Regions from separate parts of the Providencia lanzhouensis genome, predicted to be linked through region 2. Evidence: predicted binding sites of a transcription regulator. Region 2 holds the regulator's gene; each other region holds the start of a gene.
The links. The regulator PhoB, encoded in region 2, activates phosphate uptake and scavenging genes when phosphate is short. The targets are predictions, from matches to a motif close to CTGTCATAAAACTGNCNNAT.
Positions count from the first base shown of each region.

Region 1: phoA (alkaline phosphatase) is a predicted target of PhoB. The motif match lies at 1,994-2,013, and genes of this name have one in related genera.
Region 3: pstS (phosphate ABC transporter substrate-binding protein PstS) is a predicted target of PhoB. The motif match lies at 1,662-1,681, and genes of this name have one in related genera.

Region 1 is NZ_CP174123.1:636,645-640,939, forward strand. It holds gene ACIH2S_RS02845 (APC family permease) at 1-1,312, shown strand, start outside; gene ACIH2S_RS02850 (DUF3156 family protein) at 1,287-1,892, shown strand; gene phoA (alkaline phosphatase) at 2,089-3,528, shown strand; gene ACIH2S_RS02860 (GNAT family N-acetyltransferase) at 3,717-4,247, shown strand.
Region 2 is NZ_CP174123.1:833,876-838,170, reverse strand. It holds gene phoR (phosphate regulon sensor histidine kinase PhoR) at 236-1,555, opposite strand; gene phoB (phosphate regulon transcriptional regulator PhoB) at 1,579-2,268, opposite strand; gene sbcD (exonuclease subunit SbcD) at 2,602-3,816, shown strand; gene ACIH2S_RS03755 (AAA family ATPase) at 3,819-4,295, shown strand, end outside.
Region 3 is NZ_CP174123.1:257,888-262,182, reverse strand. It holds gene pstC (phosphate ABC transporter permease PstC) at 1-407, opposite strand, end outside; gene pstS (phosphate ABC transporter substrate-binding protein PstS) at 519-1,562, opposite strand; gene envZ (two-component system sensor histidine kinase EnvZ) at 1,999-3,330, opposite strand; gene ompR (two-component system response regulator OmpR) at 3,327-4,046, opposite strand; gene greB (transcription elongation factor GreB) at 4,161-4,295, opposite strand, start outside.

The DNA of each region.
Region 1 (4,295 bases), 200 kb from region 2:
GGCTCAATTAACCACATTCTCCGAAGCGGCGGCAATTTTACCGACCTCCGGTTCTGTTTACGACTATATCTCCTGCGGTATGGGGCGCTTTTGGGCGATTACAGGGGCACTGTCTGCCTATCTGATAGTTCACGTTTTTGCAGGTACAGCAGAGACCATTTTGTCCGGTATTATGGCGTTAGTGAACTTTGAAAGCTTGAATACAGTGCTGGAAACCAATAACTCCTCTTGGATGGTGGGGGTTGGTTTAGTTGTGGCATTCGGCTTATTGAATGCATTTGGTATCGAAGCTTTCGGCAAAGTGGAAGTGGTGCTCACTTTTGCAATGTGGAGCACGTTGGTGATTTTCAGTATTTGTGGGCTGCTAATGCCATTCCATGTTTCCGCAGAAGGCTGGTTTGGTCAAGGGCTGAATATTTCTGACCCGACCCTTGTTCTTAGCTTTGTGGGAATGGCGATGTTTATGTTTGTCGGCTGTGAGTTAGTGACACCGATGGCGCCGGAAATTAAAAATTCAGCCAAAGTGATCCCGCGTGCGATGGCGATTGGTTTATGTGGCGTGGCATTCTGTATGTTCCTGTTTGGTGCGGCACTGACAAACCAAGTCGAAAACGTGATTGTTGACCCTCAAAATGGTGTGAGCCTATTAGAAACACCGATGGCTATTCCTGCGTTTGCTGGGCAAATTATGGGTGACTTCGGTAAATACTGGATTGGAATTGCATTATTGCTGGCGGGTGGGGCGACCATTAACACCTTAATGGCAGCGGTTCCGCGTATTCTTTACGGTATGGCGTTAGATGGGGCATTACCAAAAGTATTTGCCTACTTACACCCTCGTTTTAAAACGCCTGTGTTCGGTATTTTAGTGGCGGTGATGATCCCATGTTTACACGCATTTGCTATCCAAGGGGATTTAGATCGCATTATCCCGTTGGTGCTGGCGGCTGTGTGTTCGTGGGGAACGGCGTACTTATTAGTGACGATTTCTGTGGTGCTATTGCGTATTCGTCGCCCTGATTTACATCGTGCTTATCGCTCACCATTCTTCCCTATCCCTCAAATTATTTCGAGTGTGGGGATTATTCTAGCGATTGTTTACATCACGCCGCCGGGCATGAATAAAGCGGACGTGTATATTCCATTTGCCATTATGTTGGGATTAACCGCGAGTTATGCATTAGGTTGGACCGTGTTAGTGCAGAAAGTGAATCCATTTAAGCCCGTTCCGGTTGAACAAGTATTGTCCAACTCATTTGACGATGACAATGCAGAGGAGGTGGAACTTGAGCCTTTACGTAACCTTGCCTAAGTCACCATGGTGGAAAAGGTTAACTCAAAAACGCCTCCCGACAGGGTATCAAGCGGGGTTAACTTTAAATCGGATTGAGAAAGATATCGCTCCTTATGTTTGTGAGTGGGGGGCGCCTGGAGTGTTGCTCATCCAATTGCCTCAAGGTATTAAAGTGGAAGTGACTGAGCGTGTGAAAACCTTGTTTATGGCGTTTATTGTGCATAGTCGCTTTGCAGTTTCGGGAAAATGTGACAGTGCGCTGGTGGCACAGATTGATGTGAAAACAGCAGGGTCAGCGCGGAAAAAACACGTTCAGTTCACGACTCAACAAACAGATGGGAAATTTTTGGTCGAAAGCTTAGAGCAGTACCCCGTGATCCGCCAAACTTTCGAAGAGCTAGATTTCACTCACTGTCATATTGCTGTCAAAAATGGCGTTTGGCGTTGCGAAATTGAGCCTTACACTGCTTCTGAAATGGTTAGTCGGATCCCTGCTGCTCGGCGTTATTTACGTTTGACTGATCAGCAGCGACATCGCTTATTAAGCGCACTACAGCTGATTTCTCAACTCATGAGCCAACAAACACCTCATCAATAATTTTTTCTCATCGATAACGCCCTGATTGGGCGTTTCGCTTTTATGATTGTTATGTTTATGGCTGCTATGTTTATGACAATCATCTTTATATCGACATAAAACCGTCATTCAACTGTCATCTGGCTGCTCTAGCATGCTGGTCAATTATTCGAAGTATATTCACTCTTCTTTTTATTGATTGGCAAGGATAAAAGTTATGACAGGTAATTTTATGAAATCTATGTTAGCCGTCGCTGTAAGTACGTTAATTTTAGGAACTGCAATCCCCGCTTATGCCGCGGATAAAAATGATGCAGTTTCAGAAAGTCGCGCTGCAAAAGGGGATATCACTAAGTTTGGTGGTGCTCGCCGTTTATCGACTGAACAGACGGATATCATGAAAGCGGCACTGCATAATGGTCAAGCAAAGAACGTCATTTTATTTATCGGCGATGGTATGGGGGATTCTGAAATTACCGTCGCACGTAACTATGCTGAAGGGGCTGGCGGTTTCTTTAAAGGAATCGATGCATTGCCAATCACTGGACAATACACCCATTACGCATTAGATAAGAAAACACAAAAACCAGACTATGTAACTGATTCTGCGGCATCTGCAACAGCATGGTCATCCGGTGTGAAAACCTATAACGGCGCTTTAGGGATTGATGTATTCGGTAAAGACCATGACACATTGATTGAAATTGCGAAACGTAATGGTAAAGCAACGGGTAACGTGACGACATCTGAAATCCAAGATGCAACGCCAGCGGCTCAGTTTTCTCATGTGACGGGGCGTAAATGTTACGGTCCTGAAGAGACCAGTGAAAAGTGTGCAACCAATGCGCTGGAAAATGGCGGTCGTGGTTCTATCTCTGAACAGTTAATGATCACCCGTGCCGATGTCACATTAGGTGGTGGTGCGAAAAGCTTTAAGCAGGAAGCTAAAGCGGGTGATTACAAAGGGAAAACCTTGGAAAAACAAGCGGAAGAGCGTGGATTCACTATCGTCCGTGATGCTAAGTCACTCGATGCAATCAAAGAAGCTAACCAAGATAAACCTGTGTTAGGTCTGTTCCATGATGGCAACATGACCGTGGCGTGGGAAGGCCCAAAAGCTACTTATCACGGTAACTTAAATAACGCAGCATTAGAGTGTAAACCGAATTCTAAGTTAGACCCGAATGCACCGACATTAGCGCAAATGACTGAAAAAGCGATTGATTTATTGAAAGTAAATCCGAATGGCTTCTTCTTACAAGTTGAAAGCGCTTCTATCGATAAGCAGGATCATAAAGCGAATCCATGTGGTCAAATCGGTGAGACTGTCTCGCTGGATCAAGCGGTACAAGTGGGATTAGATTTCGCTAAGAAGCACGGTGATACACTGGTTATCGTGACCGCTGACCACTCGCATTCTAGTCAAATTATTCCAGACGGAACTAAATCATCAGGCTTAACTCAAGCGCTGATTACTAAAGATGGTACCGTGATGACCGTAAACTACGGTAACTCTGAAGAAGAAGATTCACAGGAGCATACAGGTGCTCAGCTACGTGTTGCGGCCTATGGTCCACACGCCGCGAACGTGATGGGTCTGACTGACCAAACCGATTTGTTCTTTACCATGCGCGATGCGATGGGATTGAAGCAATAAACCAACCCCTGTAGTTAAAAGTTCTCTGCGGCAGGATGCTACAGAGAACTTTTTTGTTTATAAAGTCCAATAAATCCTCATTAAGTTTCCTTCTTCATGCCCTGATTTCTTTTTGATTGTGTAGCCTGTATGCTCTCTATGTATCCGATTTATATAGCCTTTATACAAGCATTAAGAGACTAATAAAAATGAGAATAACACGCGAGCTCACGCGGGATGAGATCCCAAATGTGTGGTCGATTGATAGAACTGAATTGATTGAACACCTTTATCTTCACCAACAAGGAGAGTTAGTTCTTTCTGCTCAACGCTTTGATATGAAAGGTTGGCCGGAAGGTGAAACGGATGCATACACCCCGCATTTGCTGGAAAGTTATGATAATGGCGCTGTTTTCTTTGGTATTTTTGATGATGAAAAACTGATCGCCGCAGCGAGTTTAGATAATGTATGGCGAGGGGAAAATCAGGATCTGTTACAGCTCTCTTTTCTTCATGTTAGTTACCAATATCGTGGTGAAGGGCTGGGCGGCCAGCTTTTCAAACTTTGCCAGCAGAGGGCGTTGGAGAAAGGCGCTGGTGGGTTGTATGTTTCTGCAACCCCTTCCGAAAATACGGTGCATTTTTATCAATATATGGGCTGTGAACTACTCGAAAAGCCCGATCCTGTGCTGTTTGCGCTAGAGCCTGAAGATATTCACTTTATTTGTATTTTTGAGTGATGTTTTTACTGTGGGGGAAATATTTTCCTCACAAAAATTTGATTGATT
Region 2 (4,295 bases):
CAGTGATTACTGTCAGTAAAATTGCAATATCCCGTATATATTCAGGCTAAAAAATCACCAATAAAACATTTTTTAACCATACCGAAGAAATGTTCACAGAATAAGATGAAGAAAATTGCAGGATAAAATTGAAAATATAGCGTAGGCGTTAGAAATAGCACCAATATAGGATGAAACACAAAACAAAAAACCTTGCTAATATGATGATTTTATTAGCAAGGTTTCGGTTTTCTGATTATTTCGCGCTTAATGTATTCACTTTCTTGTCTGACACAATAAACACTGGCGGTAATGTGAATGAAAACTCACTGCCCTTACCAACCTGACTGGTTACTGAGAGCTGGCTACTATGATGCTGAATCGCATGCTTAACAATCGCTAAGCCCAATCCTGTTCCGCCGCCACCTTGCCTTGAACGCGCTTTATCCACACGATAAAAACGCTCTGTTAAGCGAGGAAGGTGCTCGGCTGGAATTCCCGGACCATTGTCACTCACACTAAACTGGGCACCATTACTGGTTCGCTGCCATTTCACCTTAATTTTCGTACCATCCGGCGTATGGTTTATGGCGTTATACACTAAGTTAGCAACCGCGCTTCGTAGCTGCTCTTCATTTCCATGAACTCGAAGTTTTTCATCAATACTGAATTCAAACTCGTGCCGCCCTTGGCTTAAGCTAATCGCTTCTTGTTCAATCATCTTGAGAATGACCGGCATATTAATCTGTTCGTCTAGATTAATTTGAGGGGCAACCTCTATACGGGATAATTGCAGCAATTGCTTCACTAGGTTATCCATTCGATGAGTCTGTTCTTGCATCACCGACAACGCTTTTTTATTCATCGGTGAAGTGCCTTCTTGGTCATCCATAACTTCAAGATAGCCTTGGATAACGGTCAATGGCGTACGTAACTCATGGCTCACGTTAGCAAAAAAGTCTCTACGTGCTTTTTCTAGACGGCGTTTTTCAGTCACATCTCGAGCCACCATCAAAAGCTGATCACTCGCATATGGTAAGATCCGAAACTCAACAATTTCGCCACTATTAAGCTCAATCGTCAGTGCTTGGTCATAGTTTTTCACGGTGAAATAACGACTAAAATCAGGATAACGTAGCAAGTTAAAAATATGCTGTCCGTTATCCTCAGGCCAGCGAAAGCCTAGAAGCTGTTGAGCGTGGCGGTTACACCAGAAAATATTGCCTTCGGTGGTCATAATTACCACCGCATCAGGCAAGGATTCAGCTCCGCTGCGAAAGCGCTTAATCAACTGACCTAATTCACGGCGACGCTTACGATTGCGCTGCTGCATCTGATAGATACCATAAAATATCGGCTCCCATCCCCCCTTGCCATCCGGCGGCAGCATACTTCTATCCAACCAGAGCCAATCTGAAAGTTTTAGCAGGTTATATCCGTGCCAAATGAGTGCTGCGAGCAGTGAAATCACTAATAGCCACGGAAGATGCCCAATAAAAACAGACAGTATCAATGCGGGTAAAATAAATAAAAACAGCCCCCAAATCAGCTGTTTTAAGGATAAGCGTTCAAGCACCCATGTTTCTCCCTAATGGTTTCTCAATAGCGAACAGAGAAGCGGTAGCCAGTACCACGAACCGTTTGCACCATCTTATCATGCCCATCTAACTCTAACGCTTTTCTTAAACGACGAATATGCACATCCACCGTTCTGTCTTCCACATACACGTTTGCGCCCCAAACATAGTTGAGTAACTGTTCGCGGCTATATACTCGCTCTGGATGGGTCATAAAGAAGTGAAGTAACTTGTATTCGGTAGGCCCCATATCAATGGGAATTTCTTTGCTGGTAACGCGATGAGAAGTAGGATCAAGAACTAACCCGTTCATCTCAATAATGTCTTCTGTCGCCATTGGAGAGATACGTCGTAAAATGGCTTTAACTCGAGCTATCAATTCTTTTGGTGAAAATGGTTTGATTAAATAATCATCCGCCCCCACTTCTAATCCTTTCACGCGATCTTCTTCTTCGCCCCTTGCAGTTAGCATCATCACGGGGACATCACGCGTGGCGCTATCACGCTTCATATGTTTAATGACTTGGATACCGGAACCACCGGGGATCATCCAGTCCAACAACACTAAATCAGGAAGTGGATCAACCAATTGCGCTATTGCAGAATCATAATCATCAGCCTCTGTGGGCTGAAAACCATTCTGTTCCAATACAAAACAAACCATTTCTCGGATGGGCGCTTCATCTTCAACGACTAGAATGCGTCTTGCCATGATTGTTCCTGTAAATAAGAAGAGATTTTTAATGTGACCGCATTATGCGTCAGTTTTGTGACAGAATTATGAATATCTCAACCCACAATCAAGATCTATCATTAGATTAACAGTTTAATGTCATGTAAGTGAAATATTAACACCACATCTGGCTATCATTGCGAAGCGCTTCGCAACTCTCTTATTTTTACTGTTTAATTTGCCATACCTTTGCTTTCACTGAACCTATATACAGTATACTGTGACACCGCAAACCAAATGGTTTGAATATTAGTATAAAGCATCAGAATATTAATATAGTAAAAGCGTCATAATTACAGGAACCGCTAGCTCATGCGCATCATCCACACTTCAGACTGGCATTTAGGTCAGTATTTTTTCACTAAAAACCGATCTGCTGAACACCAACACTTTTTGCGTTGGTTAATAGAACAAGTCAAACAGTACCAAGTGGATGCCCTGATTGTGGCTGGTGATGTCTTTGATACTGGCGCTCCGCCAAGTTATGCGCGCGAACTCTACAACCAGTTTATTGTTGATTTGCAAAAAACAGGCTGCCAATTAGTTATTTTGAGCGGTAACCATGATTCTGTCTCTGTTTTGAATGAATCCAGCGCGTTATTACGTTATTTAAATACTCACGTCATCACATCAAACAGCGAGTCCCCAGTCATCACATTGAAAGATAAACAAGGAAACCCTAATGGGCTGGTGTGCGCGATCCCCTTTTTACGACCACGAGATATCCAAGTCAGCATTGCAGGGCAAAGCAGTGAAGAGAAACAACTTTCATTACAAAATGCCATTCATGAACACTACCAAAGCTGTTACCAAAAAGCCGTTGAGCAACGTACTGAACTGAACTTAGATATCCCGATTATTGCCACGGGGCATTTGACCGTTGTTGGTGCAGAGCTGACAGACTCCGTGCGTGAGATTTATATTGGCACATTGGATGCTTTTCCTTCCGGCGCATTCCCACCTGCGGATTATATTGCACTAGGGCACATCCATCGCCCTCAACTGATTGGTGGGCAAGCACATATTCGCTACAGTGGTTCTCCGATTGCACTTAGCTTTGATGAATCACAACAACAAAAAAGTGTCTGCTTAGTGGAATTTAATCAGCACCAATTTGCCAATGTTACTTTACTACCAATACCCGTTTTTCAGCCACTATTGAGTTTAAAAGGCTCTTTGAAAGAACTACAAAAACAATTAATGGCCTTACCTGTCAAAGAAAATGAGCTCCCTATTTGGTTAGATATTGAAGTCGCCACTCAAGATTATCTAGGAGATATCCAACAACGTATTGAAGCTCTTACTCAAGAACTCCCTGTTGAAGTTGTTCGCCTACGCCGAGCGCGGCAGGCGCAGACTGGTCAAAACCTCACTCCACAGAATGAAACATTAAATGAACTGACCGCCGAGGAAGTCTTTACTCGACGACTTACAGAAGAGTCATTGGAAGACAAAGCGTTAGAACAGCGTTTATTGCAGCTGTTCAAGCAATCCTACGCCAACTTGCGCAATGAACAGGGGGAATAACTGTGAAAATCTTAAGCTTACGCCTGAAAAACATTAACTCCCTAAAAGGTGAATGGAAGATTGATTTCACAGAAGAGCCTTTTGCCAGCAATGGGTTATTTGCCATCACAGGCGCAACTGGCGCGGGAAAAACCACGTTATTGGATGCCATCTGCCTTGCACTGTACCACCAAACTCCACGGTTAGGCGCGATATCAAAAAGCAAAAATGAGTTAATGACCCGCCACACGAGTGAATGTTTAGCTGAAGTGGAATTTGAAGTTAAAGGCGTCGCTTATCGCGCATTTTGGAGCCAACGCAGGGCAAACAATAAACCCAATGGTAACCTGCAAGACGCAAAAGCTGAGCTAGCAACCGTCGCTGATGGGCAAATCATTGCAGAAAAAATCAGTAAAGTGCGTGAAAAAATTGTGCAAATCACCGGGCTAGATTTTGGGCGTTTCACTAAATCCATTTTGCTCTCTCAAGGGGATTTTGCC
Region 3 (4,295 bases), 580 kb from region 2:
GCGAAGACAAACAGTCCCCACATACCATAAACAATACTTGGGATTGCAGCGAGAAGCTCAATCGCAATACCTAATGGGCGTTTTAACCAGTTAGGCGCTAGCTCTGTTAAGAATAATGCGATACCAAAACTCACGGGTACGGCGATAATCAGAGCGATTAATGATGTGACGATGGTGCCGTAGATAGGCACTAATGCACCAAACTGCTCTGCTGGCGCATCCCACTCTTTATTCCACAAAAACGAAAACCCGAATTTCTGCATACTTGGCCAAGATGCGAAAATCAGGGAAATAATAATGCCACCAAGCATGAGGAGAGTGATTAGCGCTGCTATTTTAACTAATGCACTAAAAATCACGTCGCCCGATTTACTAGGGGCTTTGAATGCCGTTATTTTTTCGGCCATGCGCTTTGTTCTCATTCCATGCCTACTTTTCAGTAGGACTTACGTTACTACGGTGAATAAGCGGGAGCTATTCCTCAGCCCCCGCTTACCCTTTTCCAACCCGAGGGGCACTTAGAACAGTGCTTTACCTTGGCTATCTTTTACTTCTGTTTTCCATGCTGCACGTACTGCGGTCACAACTTCTTGAGGTAACACAGCGTAATCTAATGCTTCTGCTTGTTTACCGCCTTTGTCGTAAGCCCAGTTGAAGAAATCAAGAACCGCTTTACCTTTCTCAGCATCCGCTTGTTGCTTGTGAACTAAGATGAATGTGGTTGAGGTAATTGGCCATGCGTTAGCGCCTTCACGGTTAGTCAGGTCTTGTGCAAATGATTTAGACCAATCCACTTTTTTCGCTGCTGCGCTGAAGCTTTCACCTGTTGGTGAAACTGGCTGACCATCTGCAGAAACCAGCTTAGTATACGCAAGATTATTCTGTTTTGCGTAAGCATATTCTACATAACCGATAGAGCCTGGCAGACGTTGAACAAAGGCTGCAACGCCGTCGTTACCTTTACCGCCTACGCTGTTTTTCGGCCAGTTAACCGTTGAACCTGCACCCACTTCATCTTTCCAGTTTGAGCTAACTTTTGCTAAGTAGCTTGTGAAAACGAATGTGGTACCAGAACCATCAGAGCGGCGAACTACAGCGATGTTTTGGTCAGGTAATTTTACGTTTGGATTCAGTTTTGCGATGGCTGGGTCATTCCATTTTGCAATTTTGCCTAAGTAGATGTCGCCCAGAGTTTTACCATCAAGAACCAGTTGATTAGATTCGATGCCTTTAACGTTTACCGCTAAAACCACGCCACCAATCACGGTTGGGAATTGGAATAAGCCGTCTTCTTTGAGTTTTTCATCAGTCAATGGCGCATCAGACGCACCGAAATCAACTGTTTTTGCATTAATTTGTTTTACACCACCAGAAGAACCGATCCCCTGATAGTTAATTTTATTACCTGTTTCTTTCTGATAAGTATCTGCCCACTTCGCATAAACAGGAGCAGGGAATGTCGCGCCAGCTCCGGTCAGGCTGGTAGCAGCAAAAGAAGACATTGCAGTCAGAGATAAGGTTGCTGCCATTACGCTTGCTAGTGTGGTACGCATCATTTTCATAATCCCTCCGGGGATGTAAGAAATAATCAAGTATTAAATTATTGGGTGTATGTCACGGTAGGGAAAATAGGACAATTGAGTTACGGCAATATGTCATCTTTATGACAGTTTTATGACATTTGCGGATTTTATCGACATGATTAAGTGTAGCAGAATGGTACAGAAATGATTATTTACTTATTTTTCAATAAACTAAATAAGAACAGCGAATGTGACAGCTTAGCGTTTGGAATATGACATATTGTCATAAATGAAAAAATTTATTTCTCTTTCTATCTTTCTATCTTTCTATCTTTCTATCTACACAGTATATCTCTAAGTATTTCGTGTTGTAGCTAGGCGGCAAACGAGTTAAGCCCTGGGAGCATACACAAGTATGTGACTAGGGTTAACGAGCGCAGCCAACAACGCTACAACGCGAAATACGACGAGATATTTAGTCTTCGCGTTCTTTGAGAGGGAGCAAGGCCCGAATAGCAAACCCGCCGCGCTCACTTTTATGGATCTCAATATTCCCTTCGTGAGCATCTATAATCCTGCGAATTATCGCGAGTCCCAGCCCTGTACCTTTGTTGCTACGGGCTTTTTCACCCTGTACGAACGGCTGGAATAGGCGCTGAATGTCTTCTTCTTTGATCCCTGCACCATCATCTTCAACTTGGAACCAAACATAATCTTCATTTTTACCACTGCTGACTTTGATCCAGCCATTTCCGTAGCGATAAGCGTTGACTATCATGTTGGTAATCGCGCGTTTGATAGCAAGATGGTTACCGTTGAACATCACTGGTCCTGGGACTAAATTGGTTTCAATCTCTCCCACGACGTTGGTTTCAGCAACAACAGCTTCGTTGAGAATAGCGTTAAGGTCGCAAAACTCCATATCCATTTCTTGCCCTGTTTTCAGGTAAGACATGAATTGACCGATGATTGCGTCGCACTCTTCAATATCTTTGTTGATAGATTCAGCGAGATAGCCATCTTCTGGTCCCATCATTTCCGTTGCGAGACGAATGCGGGTTAGTGGCGTTCGAAGGTCATGGCTGACCCCTGCCATTAATACAGTGCGGTCATTTTCGAGGGATTTTATCCCTGCCGCCATATGGTTGAACGAGCGAATAGCCGCGCGAACCTCTGTGGCACCTTTCTCTTGCATCGGCGGCATAACATGCCCCTTACCGACCTCACCCGCGTGATATTCCAGCTCTAATAATGGCTTGTTTTGATAGCGAATATAGAGCCAAACCCCCGCAAAAATCGTGAGGAAGACCGTGAGTGTATAGCGGAAAACTTGAGAAAACTGATTTTGGCCGATTTCGGTGAGCGGAACGCGCACCCAAATATCTGGTGCTAGGTAGGATGTTAACCACAATATCGGATACTCACGCCCAAGTTCCAGATGCACGCTGGCCTTGCCACCCAAGTATTCCGACATGTTTTCACTTAGAAAATCATACTCTTTTGCCCAGTTTAATCCCTCTTCCATCGCCGCTGAATGGGCGTAAAAGGTAATACCGAGCTCATTGTAGATTTTTTTACGTAATGCGGGTGAAACTCGCACTGAGGTTCCATCTTGTAGAACCATTTTCTCTGTCATCAATGTACGTACTTCATAGGCAAGCACTTTATTGAACTGCTGTAAGCTTGGCATCACAACAAAATTCAATACAACCATGTAGCTGGTCACAAGGCTTGCGAACAGGAGTGCGACAAACAAAAATAACGAGCGAGAAAATGTACTACGTCGTGAGAACCTCAGTCGCTTCATGCTTTACTTCCATCTGGAACAAATACGTATCCTAAGCCCCAAACGGTTTGAATGTAACGTGGGTGCGCAGGATCTTCTTCAATCATACGGCGTAAACGTGAAATTTGAACGTCGATAGAACGCTCCATCGCACTGTATTCACGACCTCGAGCCAAACTCATCAGCTTGTCACGAGATAATGGTTCGCGTGGATAAGAAACTAATACTTTCAACACCGCAAACTCACCACTGGTTAATGGCATATTCTCTTCGCCTTGGAACATTTCACGGGTTCCGAGGTTCAGTTTGAATTTACCAAAAGTGATGACGGCATCATCTTGCGATGGCGCACCTGGTAGCTCATTCGCTTGGCGACGCAGCACCGCACGAATACGCGCTAACAGTTCACGAGGGTTAAACGGTTTAGGGATATAGTCATCCGCACCAATTTCTAAGCCCACAATACGGTCAACTTCTTCGCCTTTCGCGGTAACCATAATGATTGGAATTGGGTTATTTTGACTACGTAAACGACGGCAAATAGATAAGCCATCTTCCCCAGGAAGCATCAAGTCCAATACGATTAAATGAATAGATTCCCGTGTTAGGATCCTGTCCATCTGTTCAGCATTCGCTGCACTTCTTACCTGAAAACCCTGCTCGGTGAGGTAACGTTCAAGCAGAGCACGTAAACGCATATCATCATCGACGACGAGAACTTTATAACTTTCCTGCATTTATAGCCCCCAAAGTGTGGAATTTTAGAATTATTCTGCTGATGAAAGTAACAAAAATAATATTCATGCCATTAATTTACCATTAACACTAACTTTAATGAATCATTTTACTCGTTAACTGATTAATGGTTTATAGCTAATCTCTAGCACAAAATAGGTGACTTTTCCGCCCGGCGTTGTGACGACCACTTCATCATCAACCTGCTTGCCAATTAATGCGCGAGCGACTGGTGAATCGATAGAAATCCA